3 regions of the Shewanella mytili genome follow, and region 3 is predicted to be linked to each of the others. Evidence: predicted binding sites of a transcription regulator. Region 3 holds the regulator's gene; each other region holds the start of a gene.
What was found. Region 3 encodes FliA, which starts transcription of late flagellar genes. Its sites were predicted from a motif close to CTAAAGNTNNNNNNNNNNNNGCCGATA; they were not measured.

Region 1: the regulator FliA is predicted to act here: its motif matches at 2,002-2,028, upstream of ACIDEJ_RS04750 (VC2046/SO_2500 family protein).
Region 2: the regulator FliA is predicted to act here: its motif matches at 2,098-2,124, upstream of ACIDEJ_RS08510 (flagellar protein MotY).

What each region holds. Positions count from the first base shown of each region.
Region 1 covers NZ_JBKOUD010000003.1:92,224-96,395, forward strand. Annotated here, with positions in the region: gene ACIDEJ_RS04740 (putative bifunctional diguanylate cyclase/phosphodiesterase) at 1-982, opposite strand, end outside; gene ACIDEJ_RS04745 (DUF406 family protein) at 1,105-1,395, opposite strand; gene ACIDEJ_RS04750 (VC2046/SO_2500 family protein) at 1,482-1,967, opposite strand; tRNA gene ACIDEJ_RS04755 (tRNA-Tyr) at 2,094-2,178, shown strand; tRNA gene ACIDEJ_RS04760 (tRNA-Tyr) at 2,216-2,300, shown strand; tRNA gene ACIDEJ_RS04765 (tRNA-Tyr) at 2,328-2,412, shown strand; gene queE (7-carboxy-7-deazaguanine synthase QueE) at 2,558-3,226, opposite strand; gene queC (7-cyano-7-deazaguanine synthase QueC) at 3,389-4,108, shown strand; gene rrtA (rhombosortase) at 4,093-4,172, shown strand, end outside.
Region 2 covers NZ_JBKOUD010000007.1:28,888-33,059, forward strand. Annotated here, with positions in the region: gene ACIDEJ_RS08505 (prolyl oligopeptidase family serine peptidase) at 1-488, opposite strand, end outside; gene ACIDEJ_RS08510 (flagellar protein MotY) at 1,187-2,062, opposite strand; gene rnt (ribonuclease T) at 2,206-2,871, shown strand; gene ACIDEJ_RS08520 (DUF4826 family protein) at 2,944-3,378, opposite strand; gene ACIDEJ_RS08525 (Leu/Phe/Val dehydrogenase) at 3,590-4,172, shown strand, end outside.
Region 3 covers NZ_JBKOUD010000001.1:286,268-290,439, reverse strand. Annotated here, with positions in the region: gene ACIDEJ_RS01290 (chemotaxis protein CheA) at 1-438, opposite strand, end outside; gene ACIDEJ_RS01285 (protein phosphatase CheZ) at 454-1,191, opposite strand; gene cheY (chemotaxis response regulator CheY) at 1,204-1,587, opposite strand; gene ACIDEJ_RS01275 (RNA polymerase sigma factor FliA) at 1,634-2,353, opposite strand; gene ACIDEJ_RS01270 (MinD/ParA family protein) at 2,346-3,227, opposite strand; gene flhF (flagellar biosynthesis protein FlhF) at 3,235-4,172, opposite strand, start outside.

The DNA of each region.
Region 1 (4,172 bases), on a different contig from region 3:
CTTTCGAAATCTTGTCCAAGATGCGGTTGAAATAAGTACGGTTATACAAACCGGTGAGATTACAATGCCAGGCGTAATGCTCCAGTTCGGTTTGATGATTGCGGGCATCCGTATGATCTTCTGCTGTCACCAGCACATAATGATTGCCCCGGCGGGTTTCAAACTGGCTGGCATAAAATTTCAGCCAGAAAACCGTGCCGTTATGGTGCTCTAACGGGATCTCCCCGCGGGCTATCTGCCCCTGACAGAGTTTTTCCAGCACCTGGGTGGCCTTTTCAGGGGATTGCTTGAAAAACAGTAAATCCTTAAAGCTCCTGCCCAACAGTTTTTCCCGGGAAATGCCGGTAATGGCCTGATGGGCATGATTGACATACTCAATGGTTTCTTCCCGCAGATTCACCAACAACGTGATTTGGGCCGATTTTTCAAGGGCGGACTGAAACAGCGTCAGCATTTCATCTTTATGGTAGGCATCACCGGTGGCCAAGGTCAGGGCCAACTGATCGGCAACCTGGCACGCCAGATGGATTTCGTTATCGCTCCAGTCCAGCGCTTTTTCATGGCGCTCCAGGCTCAACACCCCTTCAATGTGGCCATTGATGCGTACCGCCACTTCCAGCGCGCTTTTCACTTGATTGGGCAGGATATAAACGTCGTGCAGTTCTGCCAGCCGGGGATCCTTGGCGGCATCCACAGCGGCAATGTGCAAATGGTTGTGAAGTTCTGCGATGTAATGAGTGAGGGTGAGTAAGTTGCCGGGACGAACGCGCTTGAATGATTGAGCCTCGCCATAACTGGCCGCTTCAAACTGGATGTGCTGATCTTTTGACCAAGACCAGACACTGGCATGATCAATTTGCAAATGGTCACACAGTAATTTTGTTGCCAAATCCGCGGTAGAGGCAAAATCACCCTGTTGCTTTGCTGTAGAATTCGTTAGCGACTCCAATAATCGCCAGTACTGCCCACGATTAACGCACATTCTTATCCAGCCAAATTATAAAGATCTAAAAATGTCTTCTGCAATTATCACATAGTCAGGTTACACATTTACGAATACTACAGCAATAGCTATTACTTTGATTATATTAATAATGCCAATGATTAAGGCAAACTGTTCTGTAATTGGAAAATCATTTTTTCAGCACTGCAGCCAAACTCCAGCGCCAACTGCCAATCGTCATTCTGCTGCACAAGATTTACCACTACGTCATTAAACCGGGCCTTGGCTTTGTCTGCCAGCGCTTGGGCGTCCTCTTTGGCAGCATCTCCCGTAAAGGTCAGTTGCAGCACAATGTCACTTTCTTCAACCACTGCGCCAATATCCACATAACTGCCACATTCGGCACAGGTATCGTTGACCAGGTCACTTTGCGCTTCTTTAATGCTTTTCATAACATTTCTCCATCACGGGATTAAAAAGATAACGGGTGATAATTTTTTGATTATAGCCTGCTGATGAAATATTTCTGTGGCTCATTTCACGCGGCTTGTGGCGTATCTTGGGCTAATCGCTGCTGCAACACAAGCTCTGCCAGTGATGGGGTTTCCGGTAATAACTGCGGCACTTGGCCAGCAAAACGCTGACGGGTCAATAAACTGCAATTTTCCAGCACTTGTGTGGTTTGTTGAGGGTAAGCGCCGCCCACAACCAAGGGCTCGGGGGTTAATGCCTGTGCCAACCTGAAGCTGTCAGCCCCCTCTTGCAAAAAGTGACGGGCATTGTCGATAACATGCTGTTGGCTCAAATCTCCCCGCAAAGGCTGGGATTCAGGCAGTTGCAGTTGTTGTCGCAGCTTGTCGTCAGTGGTCAGGGTATCCTGCAAATGAAATTGTGGCCAATCGCGGGCATCTTGCGACAGCATTGACAACAATAACCCGAAATCGCCCCGGGTATTGTTTTTCACCGCCTGATTAAGGCGGCTGCCCAACTGCAGCTCATTGACCAGAATTTGTTTTGCTTGCATAAAAAAACATCGATTAAACAACCTGTTGTTATTTAATCGACCGAATTACCACTAACTTTAGCTTTTTTTGCAAATTCAGGCTTTACATAAAAACACTTTATGTCTACTATTGCCGCCGCAATTTGAGGAGGGGTTCCCGAGTGGCCAAAGGGATCAGACTGTAAATCTGACGGCTCCGCCTTCGAAGGTTCGAATCCTTCTCCCTCCACCATTTTGCGCTGCCAATAAGCACTTTTGTGTGAAGTTGAGGAGGGGTTCCCGAGTGGCCAAAGGGATCAGACTGTAAATCTGACGGCTCCGCCTTCGAAGGTTCGAATCCTTCTCCCTCCACCATTTCACTACAAAAGCTGCCGTCTTCGGGGAGGGGTTCCCGAGTGGCCAAAGGGATCAGACTGTAAATCTGACGGCTCCGCCTTCGAAGGTTCGAATCCTTCCCCCTCCACCATTTTCTGTAAATGCTTTTCGAACCAAACGCTGCGCCGTTTCAAGGCTTGATGCGCTTAATCACCTTTTTATGGCCGGAACCTTCTTGATTGCCCCCAATGCAACCCGCAGGGCCATTTTCACTCCATGTTGCAACGAACGCCCCATCAATCAATTTGCAGGTATTTATGGGTTTGAATGGACAGGCGCCAATTGCGGGCAATGCATGTTTTAATCGCCAGTTCGGTGGCTCTTGTTTTTTGGCTAATGGGTTGCAAACAGATGACTTTCCCCGAAATATCAATGTGTTGAAGCAAACTATCCAGTTGCTCAATATCTTTTTCGGTGGCAACGGGGTGCTTGATTTCATTCGCCCGGCACAACGCTTGGGGTAACACGGGCAAACGGCCTTTCATGTTGATTTTGGGCGATACGGTCACCCAGGTATCCACCGCGCATTTCACATCAAATGTGCCACTGGTTTCAATCTGGGTGGTGTACCCTGTCCGGTTCAGGGTTTGGGTCAGTTCCATCAGGTCAAACAGGCAAGGCTCTCCGCCGGTGATCACCACGTGTCGCGCCGAAAACCCGGCCTGTTTCAAGGCATCCAGCAAGTCGCTGGCATTATACCAGGCCCAGCGGCCCACACGGCCATCGGTCTGCAATACCTGGTGGGGAGCCACTTCTAACGCTGGCAACTGCGCCCAGGTGTGGCGGGTATCGCACCAGGCACAGCCCACGGGGCAGCCCTGCAGGCGGATGAAAATGGCCGGCAATCCGCTATTGACGCCCTCGCCCTGAATGGTTTCGAATATTTCATTAACGGGATATTGCATACCGGCTCCTGGGACGATGGGGATTGATGCTGACAAGGCGACAACCTATAGGGGCGCCGTTATATAGTATCCGCTGCCAAATGGCAAACGGCGGATGTATTACAGGTTTCACGGGGTTTTAGGGTAAACTGGGCGCCATTCGTTTTTTGAGTGTATCGGCAGATGAAATCAACAACTCCAACCTCCTCTCCCCGTAAAGCCATTATCGTCTTCAGCGGCGGTCAAGACTCCACCACATGCCTGGTGCAGGCACTGACCCAGTATGATGAAGTGCACGCCATCACGTTCAACTATGGGCAGCGTCATGTGCATGAAATTGACGTGGCCAGGGCCCTGGCAAAAAAACTCGGCGCCAGCAGCCATAAAGTCATGGATGTGGGTTTGCTGAACGAGTTGGCCATCTCCGCGCTCACCCGTGACAATATTGCGGTGTCCAATACGTTAATGGACAACGGCTTACCCAATACGTTTGTGCCGGGACGCAATATCCTGTTCCTGACCCTGGCGGGGATTTATGCCTACCAACTGGGCGCGCAAGCGGTGATAACCGGGGTGTGTGAAACTGACTTTTCCGGCTATCCGGACTGCCGCCATGCCTTTATCCGGGCGCTGGAATCCGCATTGGTTCAGGGAATGGATCGCCCGTTGAAATTGATCACCCCCTTGATGTGGCTTAACAAGGCTGAAACCTGGGCGTTGGCAGACCGTTATGGCCAGCTGGCATTGGTGCGTGATGAAACCCTCACCTGCTATAACGGCATTGCCGGTAGCGGCTGCGGCGAATGTCCGGCCTGCAAGTTGCGCCAACACGGGCTTGAGCAATACCTGCAAAACCCTCAGGAAATTCAGCAGCAGTTGGCACAAAAATGTCCAGTGCTGTAACAAATCCATCCCCTTGGCTGACGCTCATCCTGCTCACGTTGTTGTGTGTGCTGCTGCAATATGC
Region 2 (4,172 bases), on a different contig from region 3:
TGGTCTGCCAGCGCGTTGCCGCTGTCCACAGACAGGAAATACCATTGTTGCCAGTCGGAGCCCGCCTGGGACACGCCGTAAGCCAGGGTTTTCCCATCATTGCTGACCGATACCCCGGATAGCGCCGCCGTACCATCCGCAGACAACTGGTTAGGATCCAGCAGTACGCGCGTCTGCCCTTGGGCGTTTTTCACATACAGCACGGACTGAGCCTGCAGCCCGTCATTGCGATAAAAAAAGGTGTTACTGCCGCGCTTGAACGGGGCGGATAGTTTTTCGTAGTTCCACAACGTGGTGATACGCTCGACCAGTGCCTGCTTATGGGGAATGGCATCCAGAAATTTTTGGCCATACTGGCGCTGCGCTGCCACCCATGCCCGGGTTTGTGCCGAGTCCTGCTCCAACTGCCGATAAGGGTCCGCCACCTGTACCCCGTGCAGCGTTTCCACCAAGGGTTGTGCCTGAATCAGCGGATACCCGGCGTGCATACTGGGAGTTGGCGACGCGGCCGCCTCGGCTGAGCTGGATTGACTCTGACAGGCACTGAGCATCCAGCCCATCGTCATCGCTACGGCAATGGGCCCCATTATTTTTCTATTAAATGCCATTTAATCTTCCTGTTATTGCGACAAAAAAAGCGATATGAATATATTTGCCCGCGGTAATTAGGTTGCAAATTTGTAACTTACTATACCGGCAATTAAAACCCCCATAAACAGGGCAATTGCAACGAGGTATGTTAACCAAAAAAGCCGGACTTGCTAATGTCATAAAAGATTAATTTATTTAAAGCGACAATATATGCAAGCAAACTGACTAATATTTCAAAATGGTTTTAAAATAGGCGGTTTGGTGACGCCAATCACCTTTTAATGATTAGTTTTTTTTATCTCAAACAGCAATTTTTCTCGCTTGCTGCCATAGGGGGTTGTTTCTAGAATAGCCCGCATGTTCAGGAGGGTTTGATTGATTCAAATCATCTGACCACAGGAATTGTCAAACTGCAGGGTTAATTGACAATGCAGTTTGGTTCTTATGCTTGACTTCCTTCCTTCAATTTGTTGATTGCAATAACGTATTTTTTGCGGCCCATTCTTTTGAATGGGCTTTTTTTTATGGCCATTTTATGCCCAAAAGAAAAACCGGGGAATAAACCCCGGCATGTGTGCGGTAAAGAGCGCTGCGGTTATTCCAGCGCCTTGCTCATCCTGATGACCACCCGCCGATTACGCTCCCGCTCACTGGCTGAGGTGTTCAATGCCACATGGCGCCGTTCTCCATGGCCGGCGGCATGAATGCGCGTCGAATCAATGCCACTGGCGACAAAAAGCGCTTTCAAGGCAACCGCCCGCGCTTGGGAGACCTTTTGATTGACACTGCGACCACCGTAACTGTCGGTATACCCGTCAATCAAGACCAGCTCCACATCTTTGTCGTACTGCAAATACCGCTCCACCCTTGCCAACTGGGCTTTGGCGGTACGGGTAAGCTCGGTGCCGCCGGACTCATAAGTGAGCACCGTAAAGGCAATGTCATCAAAGTTATAAGGCAGCAACTGGGCCAGGCACTGCCTGAAATCCGCGTATTCATCCCGAAAATTAACCGATGACAATCCCACAGCAACCGTGCTTTGCTGGTTATTCCAGTCCTGATAGTAAAATGTTGGTTCCATGCCGCGCTCCAGCTCATTGAGCATCACCCACGCGGCTTTTTTGGGCACTTCGCCATTAAAGTATTTCTGATAATTCAAGGTGGTGATGGTTTTGGACGCCCTGCCGGGTTGCCACACTGGCGCATTGCTGAGCAAGGTGGCTCGGGTCACCGCATCCGGTTTTTGCCACATGTCCAAGGTGAATTGCAGGTTAAGCTCTTTGCCCGCCGTACTGGTGAACAGGGCCCGGCCATAGGCGGGAATGTCGTGTTCCAAGGTGCAAGCGATGGGTGAATTATGCAGCAGCCGCCATTGGGACTGCTCCAAAGACGCCACATAATGGCGCAACTCGGCATATGAATGCTGGGGCCATACGGCTAACAATGACAGGAAAAACAAGTTACGCCACATTGAATCAACTCGTCAGTTTTGGCTCGTATTAGTATTATCGGTGCCCAATCGCAGATCTTTAGCTTATAAAAGCAGCTATCGGGCATGACACCGATTTCTCAATTTAGCATAATAGCCGCCTTGCATTTAGCCAGAGGTACATCATGAGTCAGCCCGCGCAGAGCAATCAGCTCAAATATCGGTTTCGCGGCTATTATCCGGTCGTTATTGACGTAGAAACCGCGGGGTTCAACTGCGCTACAGACGCGTTACTGGAAATTGCCGCCACACTTTTGAAAATGGATGCTGACGGGCAATTGGTTATCGATCAAACATTGCATTTTCATGTGGAGCCGTTTGAAGGCGCCAATCTGGAACCCGAGTCCCTGGCATTTAACGGTATCGACCCCAATAATCCGTTACGTGGCGCGGTACCGGAAGACGACGCACTGAAAGCCATTTTCAAAGCGGTGCGCAAAGGCCTTAAAGACAGCGGTTGCCATCGCGCCATTCTGGTGGGACACAATGCCACGTTTGACCATAGTTTTGTGAGCAAAGCCATTGAGCGATGCGCCATCAAACGCTCGCCATTTCACCCGTTTGCCACCTTTGACACCGCCACCTTGGCTGGTCTGGCATTGGGGCATACCGTGCTGGCAAAAGCCTGTTCGTTGGCGGGCATCGCCTTTGACAACAAAGAAGCCCATTCCGCCCTGTATGACACCGAGCGCACCGCTGAACTGTTTTGTTATATCGTCAATCGCTGGAAAGCGCTGGGCGGATGGCCGGTGGAAGACAATCTTGAGTCTCACGATGAAGCGGTAGCCTAAAGGGCCTGCATCCCCGGTTTAGCCTGATGCGCCACACCGGGGATGGACAGGATCAACACTTACCCTTACGACTTACCCTTGCTGTTGCCAGAATTTGTCATCGCTATAAAGCTGATAAAGGCTTTCCGCCCGGGAGGTCAGCAACGTGGCAAAATTTGCCTGAGTCTCATCCAGCTGGCTGCTTTGGCGCAAGTTCTCGGCTTTCATCTGCCATGTCAGTGAAAAATAGCGCATGGCTTCCCTGGCATCCTTGGCAGCGCTGGCGGCCACATAATCCGCCGGTAAATCACCACCGATAACCCAATAGCTCGTTTTATTGGGAATGCTGGATTCCAGTTTCCACAATGCCACCCATGGCGCCAGATAACGGCACTCCTCGGCAAAAACCTTGGCAGGAACAATGCCCTTTTCCGCCAAAAAGCGATTGGCTTTTTGAAATTGCTCACGCACCCATTGATTGCGCTGTGCTTCTTCATGGGCATGATTGGCTGGAGTTGACTCGCTCATGGTACTTCTTCCCTCAAAAATGTTGTGTTGCCGTGTTGTGGCCATATTTTTTGTGCGGATGGAAAGCTATATTTCCAAATGCTTATTTATCAATCCACTCGTCCGCTTTGTTACGTCCGGTCACTGATGCTATCGTTCTGATCACAATATCACAAGAAAAAGCCCGGATTTGCGGGATCCTCACTCACAATAATCACTTCGGAGACTCACAGTGGCCGTATTTAATCACCCGTCTTATGACGAGCACGAACAGGTTATGTTTTGTCGCGATGAAGCCAGCGGTTTAAGGGCAATTATTGCGGTACACAATACCCGTCTTGGCCCGGCGTTTGGTGGCTGTCGTATGTGGAATTACCACTCTGATGATGAAGCACTTACCGATGTACTGCGCTTATCAAAAGGAATGACCTACAAAAATGCCTTGGCAGGACTGGCCATGGGTGGCGGGAAAGCCGTTATTATTGCCGACCCGGCAAATACCCATAACCGCGAAGCACTCTTTCGCGCTTTTGGGCGTTTTGTGAACCAACTGGGGGGCAATTATTATTCAGCTGAAGATGTGGGCACCTCTCCTGCCGACATCAAGATTGCCAGCGAAGAGACACCGTATGTGGCAGGGCTTGAAGGGAAAAGTGGCGACCCCTCGCCGTTTACCGCATTGGGCACTTACCTGGGGATCAAGGCGGCCGTCAAACATAAACTGGGGCGAGATGATCTCAACGGATTAAAAATCGCCGTACAGGGGATTGGTCATGTGGGGTACCACCTGTGCCGTCATCTACATCAGGATGGTG
Region 3 (4,172 bases):
GCTGACATCAGCTGATGTGGCCTCAACGCCGCCTTCTGACGGTAACGGCGCACCGGAGCTGAGCAATTTGAGTTTTGCCAGCAGCTGCGCATCTGCCGGTTGCTGTTCTTCCCCGGCTTGTGTTTGCTCAAACATCACATTGATGGCATCCAGCGCCTGCAGAATAATGTCCATCAGTTCGGCGCTGACACGCCGTTTGCCGGTACGCAGCAAATCGAAGGTGTTTTCCGCTTCATGACACACATCCACCATGGGTGCCAGCCCAAGGAATCCCGCACCGCCTTTGACGGTGTGGAATCCGCGGAAAATGGCATTCAGCAGATCCGTATCTTCCGGATTGTTTTCCAACTGAACCAGCTGTTCCTGCAGCAGCTCCAGGATCTCTCCGGCTTCGATTAAAAAATCCTGCAGGATCTCTTCATCAACATCAAAGGCCATCAATATGACTCCTTATCAGAACCCCAGACTTGAGAGTAAATCGTCTACTTCATCCTGTCCGGTCACCACATCCTGTCGGACTCCGGCATTATGAATGGGGCCTTCAGCATCTATGTTATTTTCTTGGTTACTGATAAGACCGTCATTGGGCTGGGCGCCGAACATGGTCAACAGTGACACGAGATTACTTTCCACTTCTTTGACTAAATCAATCACCCGGCGGATCATCTGCCCGGTCAGATCCTGAAAATCCTGCGCCAGCAGGATTTGGTTGAGCAATTCGTGCAAGCGCCGGGAGTCCGCGCCGGTTTGCCCCATAAAATGCTGCACATCGTGGCAGAGGGTCTTGAATTCGTTCAACGGCAGATTCCGGCGCATCAACCTGTCCCAGGTGGGCTTGATATTGGCCAGACTGGTGGTCAATGCATCCGACAGCGGCAAACACTCCTCTACCGCGTCCATGGTTTTGTTGGCGGCCTGTTCGGTAATGTCAATCACAAAGCTCAGGCGCTCTTTTGCATCCGGAATATCGTTGTTTGCCAGCTCTACCAAGCGGTTGTCCAGCTGAAAATCATTTAACGCATTGTGTAATTGCCGGGTGAGCTTGCCCACTTCGGCAAAGAGTTCCTGCTGAATGGGTTGGCACAGCTCACGCAGCAGATCATCGGCTTGCTGCTGCTGGCCTGCAGACAATAACGCCACTAACTCCTGCGCCTGCTCCAGCGTGATGAGCCCGGTGTTTTCTGTCATCATAACTCCCCGGCATCAACCCAGACGTTCAAAGATTTTGTCCAGTTTTTCCTTCAGGGTGGCAGCGGTAAACGGCTTGACTACATAACCGTTCACCCCAGCTTGGGCGGCAGCAATAATCTGTTCCCGTTTGGCTTCGGCCGTCACCATCAACACCGGAATATTCTTAAGGTTCTCATCGGCACGGATGGCCTTTAACAGGTCGATGCCCTGCATGCCCGGCATGTTCCAGTCGGTGATCACAAAGTCAAAATCACCTTTTTGCAACATGGGCAATGCAGTGGACCCATCGTCGGCTTCCTGGGTATTGTTAAATCCCAAGTCCCGTAACAGGTTCTTGATTATTCTTCTCATTGTTGAGAAATCATCAACAATGAGAATCTTCATGTTTTTATCCAAAGTTTCCTCCGAAGAGATACATTTTTAAGGTCACTCAAAAAACTGTTCAGTTCTGTGTCCAATGCCTGAGTTTTGCTTTGAGCCTGAGCATGGCCTGACTGTGGATCTGGCTCACCCGTGACTCACTCACATCGAGTATGGCGCCAATCTCTTTCAAGTTGAGCGCTTCGTCATAATAAAGTGACAGCACCAGCGCATCCCTTTCGGGCAAGTGCTTGATGGCATCTGCCAATGCTTCGCGAAACTGATCGTTAAGCAAATTGTCATAAGTATTGTTGGCGGCCATCTCATCGGCAAACAGTGCATCAGGGGCGCCGCCCAAATCTTCGATGCCGACTATTTTACCCATCGATACGTCACTCAAGATGTGATGGTATTCATCAAGTGACATCTCCAGATGTGTGGCGATTTCCGTATCCCGGGCATCTCGGCCCAAGGTTTGTTCCAATTCGTCAATGGCTTGGGCAATGCGCCGCTGATTGCGGTGTACCGAGCGCGGTAACCAGTCTCCCCGGCGGATTTCGTCAATCATGGCCCCGCGGATGCGGATGCCGGCAAAGGTTTCAAATTTGGCACCCTTGCTGCCGTCAAACTTGGCGGCGGCTTCCAGCAGTCCCATCATGCCGGCCTGTAGCAGATCATCCAGCTGCACCGATGCCGGTAAACGCGCCAGAAGATGGTGCGCAATTCGTTTTACCAGCGGCGCATACTGATTAACGATCAAGCTTTTATCGTCAAACCCGGTATACGCAGCGATTTTATTCACTGGCGTTATCCTCTGAGTATTCTGGCTTTTGCACCAGTCGCTCAACAAAAAATTCCAGATGGCCGCCGGGCTGTTGTGGAATGGGCCAGCTAATCACTTTGTTGGCAAGGCCGTGGTAGGCAATACTGGCAGGGGATTTGGGAAAGGCTTCAATGATAAGTTTCTGTTTACGTACGGATTTACGAAGATTTTCGTCGTAAGGAATGGTGGCCACCAACTCCAGTGCCACATCAAGGAACCGGTCGGTGACTTTACTCAATTTGGCAAACAGCTCCATGCCTTCACGCAGGCTGCGCACCATGTTGGCCACGATTTTGAAACGAAATACGCCATGCTCGCGGCTAAGGATTTTAATCAGGGCATAGGCATCGGTAATGGAGGTGGGTTCATCGCACACCACCACCAAGACATCCTGGGATGCACGGGAAAAGCTCAGCACCATGTCGGAAATGCCTGCAGCGGTGTCCACTATCAACACGTCAAACTGGGTTTTCATTTCGCTGAAGGCTCGGATAAGACCGGCATGCTGGGCCGGGCTCAGCTCCACCATGGCCTGGGTGCCTGATGTGGCCGGAATAATCCCCACGCCTTTGGGGCCGCGCACGATAATATCGTCCAAATCCGCTTCACCCGACAGGACATGGGACAGGTTGCGCTCGGCGCGCAATCCCAGCATCACGTCAATATTGGCCAATCCCAGGTCGGCATCCAGCACCATCACCCGTTTGCCTTTTTCTGCGAGCGCCACGGCGGTGTTGATGGCCACGCTGGTTTTACCTACGCCGCCTTTGCCACCGGTAACGGCAATTACTTTCACTTTTTCGTTTTGTTGTTGATTTATCATTCGTAAACCACTCGCTTGATCCCGGGTCATCGCTTTACTACTCAAATGCATAGGTCATGTCAGCTGATCTGACTTCTGGGTTAAATTCTGTCGTGCCGGTGCGATTCAAAACCGCCAGTGCCTGCTGCGCCAGGCCCAAAGTATCGGCCACCTGCATATCTTCCGGCACCCGTTGGCCATCCGTAGTGTAACTCAATGATAAACCACTTTGGATTAACACACTTAACGCCGCGCCCAAAGATACGGATTCATCCAGTTTGGTTAATATAGCGCCTGCCAACGGAATGCGCTTGAACTGGCTGATGGCATCTTCAAGCACCCGCCGCTGCCCGGTGGCTGACAACACCAGGAAACTGCGTATGGGCAAACGACTATTGGCAGTAAGGCTGTCAAGTTGTTGACACAGGCGCAAATCCCGTTGCCCCATGCCGGCGGTATCAATCAACACCAATTTACGGTTGCGGAACTGGTACACAATCTGTTCCAACTCATTGAGATCCTGCGCCTGTTTCACTGGGCATCCCATTATCTTGCCATAAGTTGCCAATTGCTCAAAGGCTCCGATTCGATAATGATCGGTGGTGATCAATACCACGGAATCCGGACCGTGATGGGCAATGAATCTGGCTGCAATTTTCGCCAATGTGGTGGTTTTTCCCACACCGGTTGGCCCCACCAATGCCACCACGCCTCCTTGGCGCACAATATCATCACCCTGATTGCTGAGCAGGTTAGCCAAAGATTGTGGCAAGGCTTTGACCAAATCCGCTGGCGTGTAATGTTGCGACAATTCGGCCAACTGCGCTGCGACCTGTGGTGCAAATTCCGCTTCCAGCAGTTTACTTTCAAGCATGGCGCCTACCGGATCCTGCCGGTTTTTCTGCTCGCTCAGCAACGTGTTCATCTGGTGGGTCAGCAAATTGCGCAGAGAGGCCAGCTCCTGTCGCATGGCCTCCAGCTCCTGGGATTGCCTGG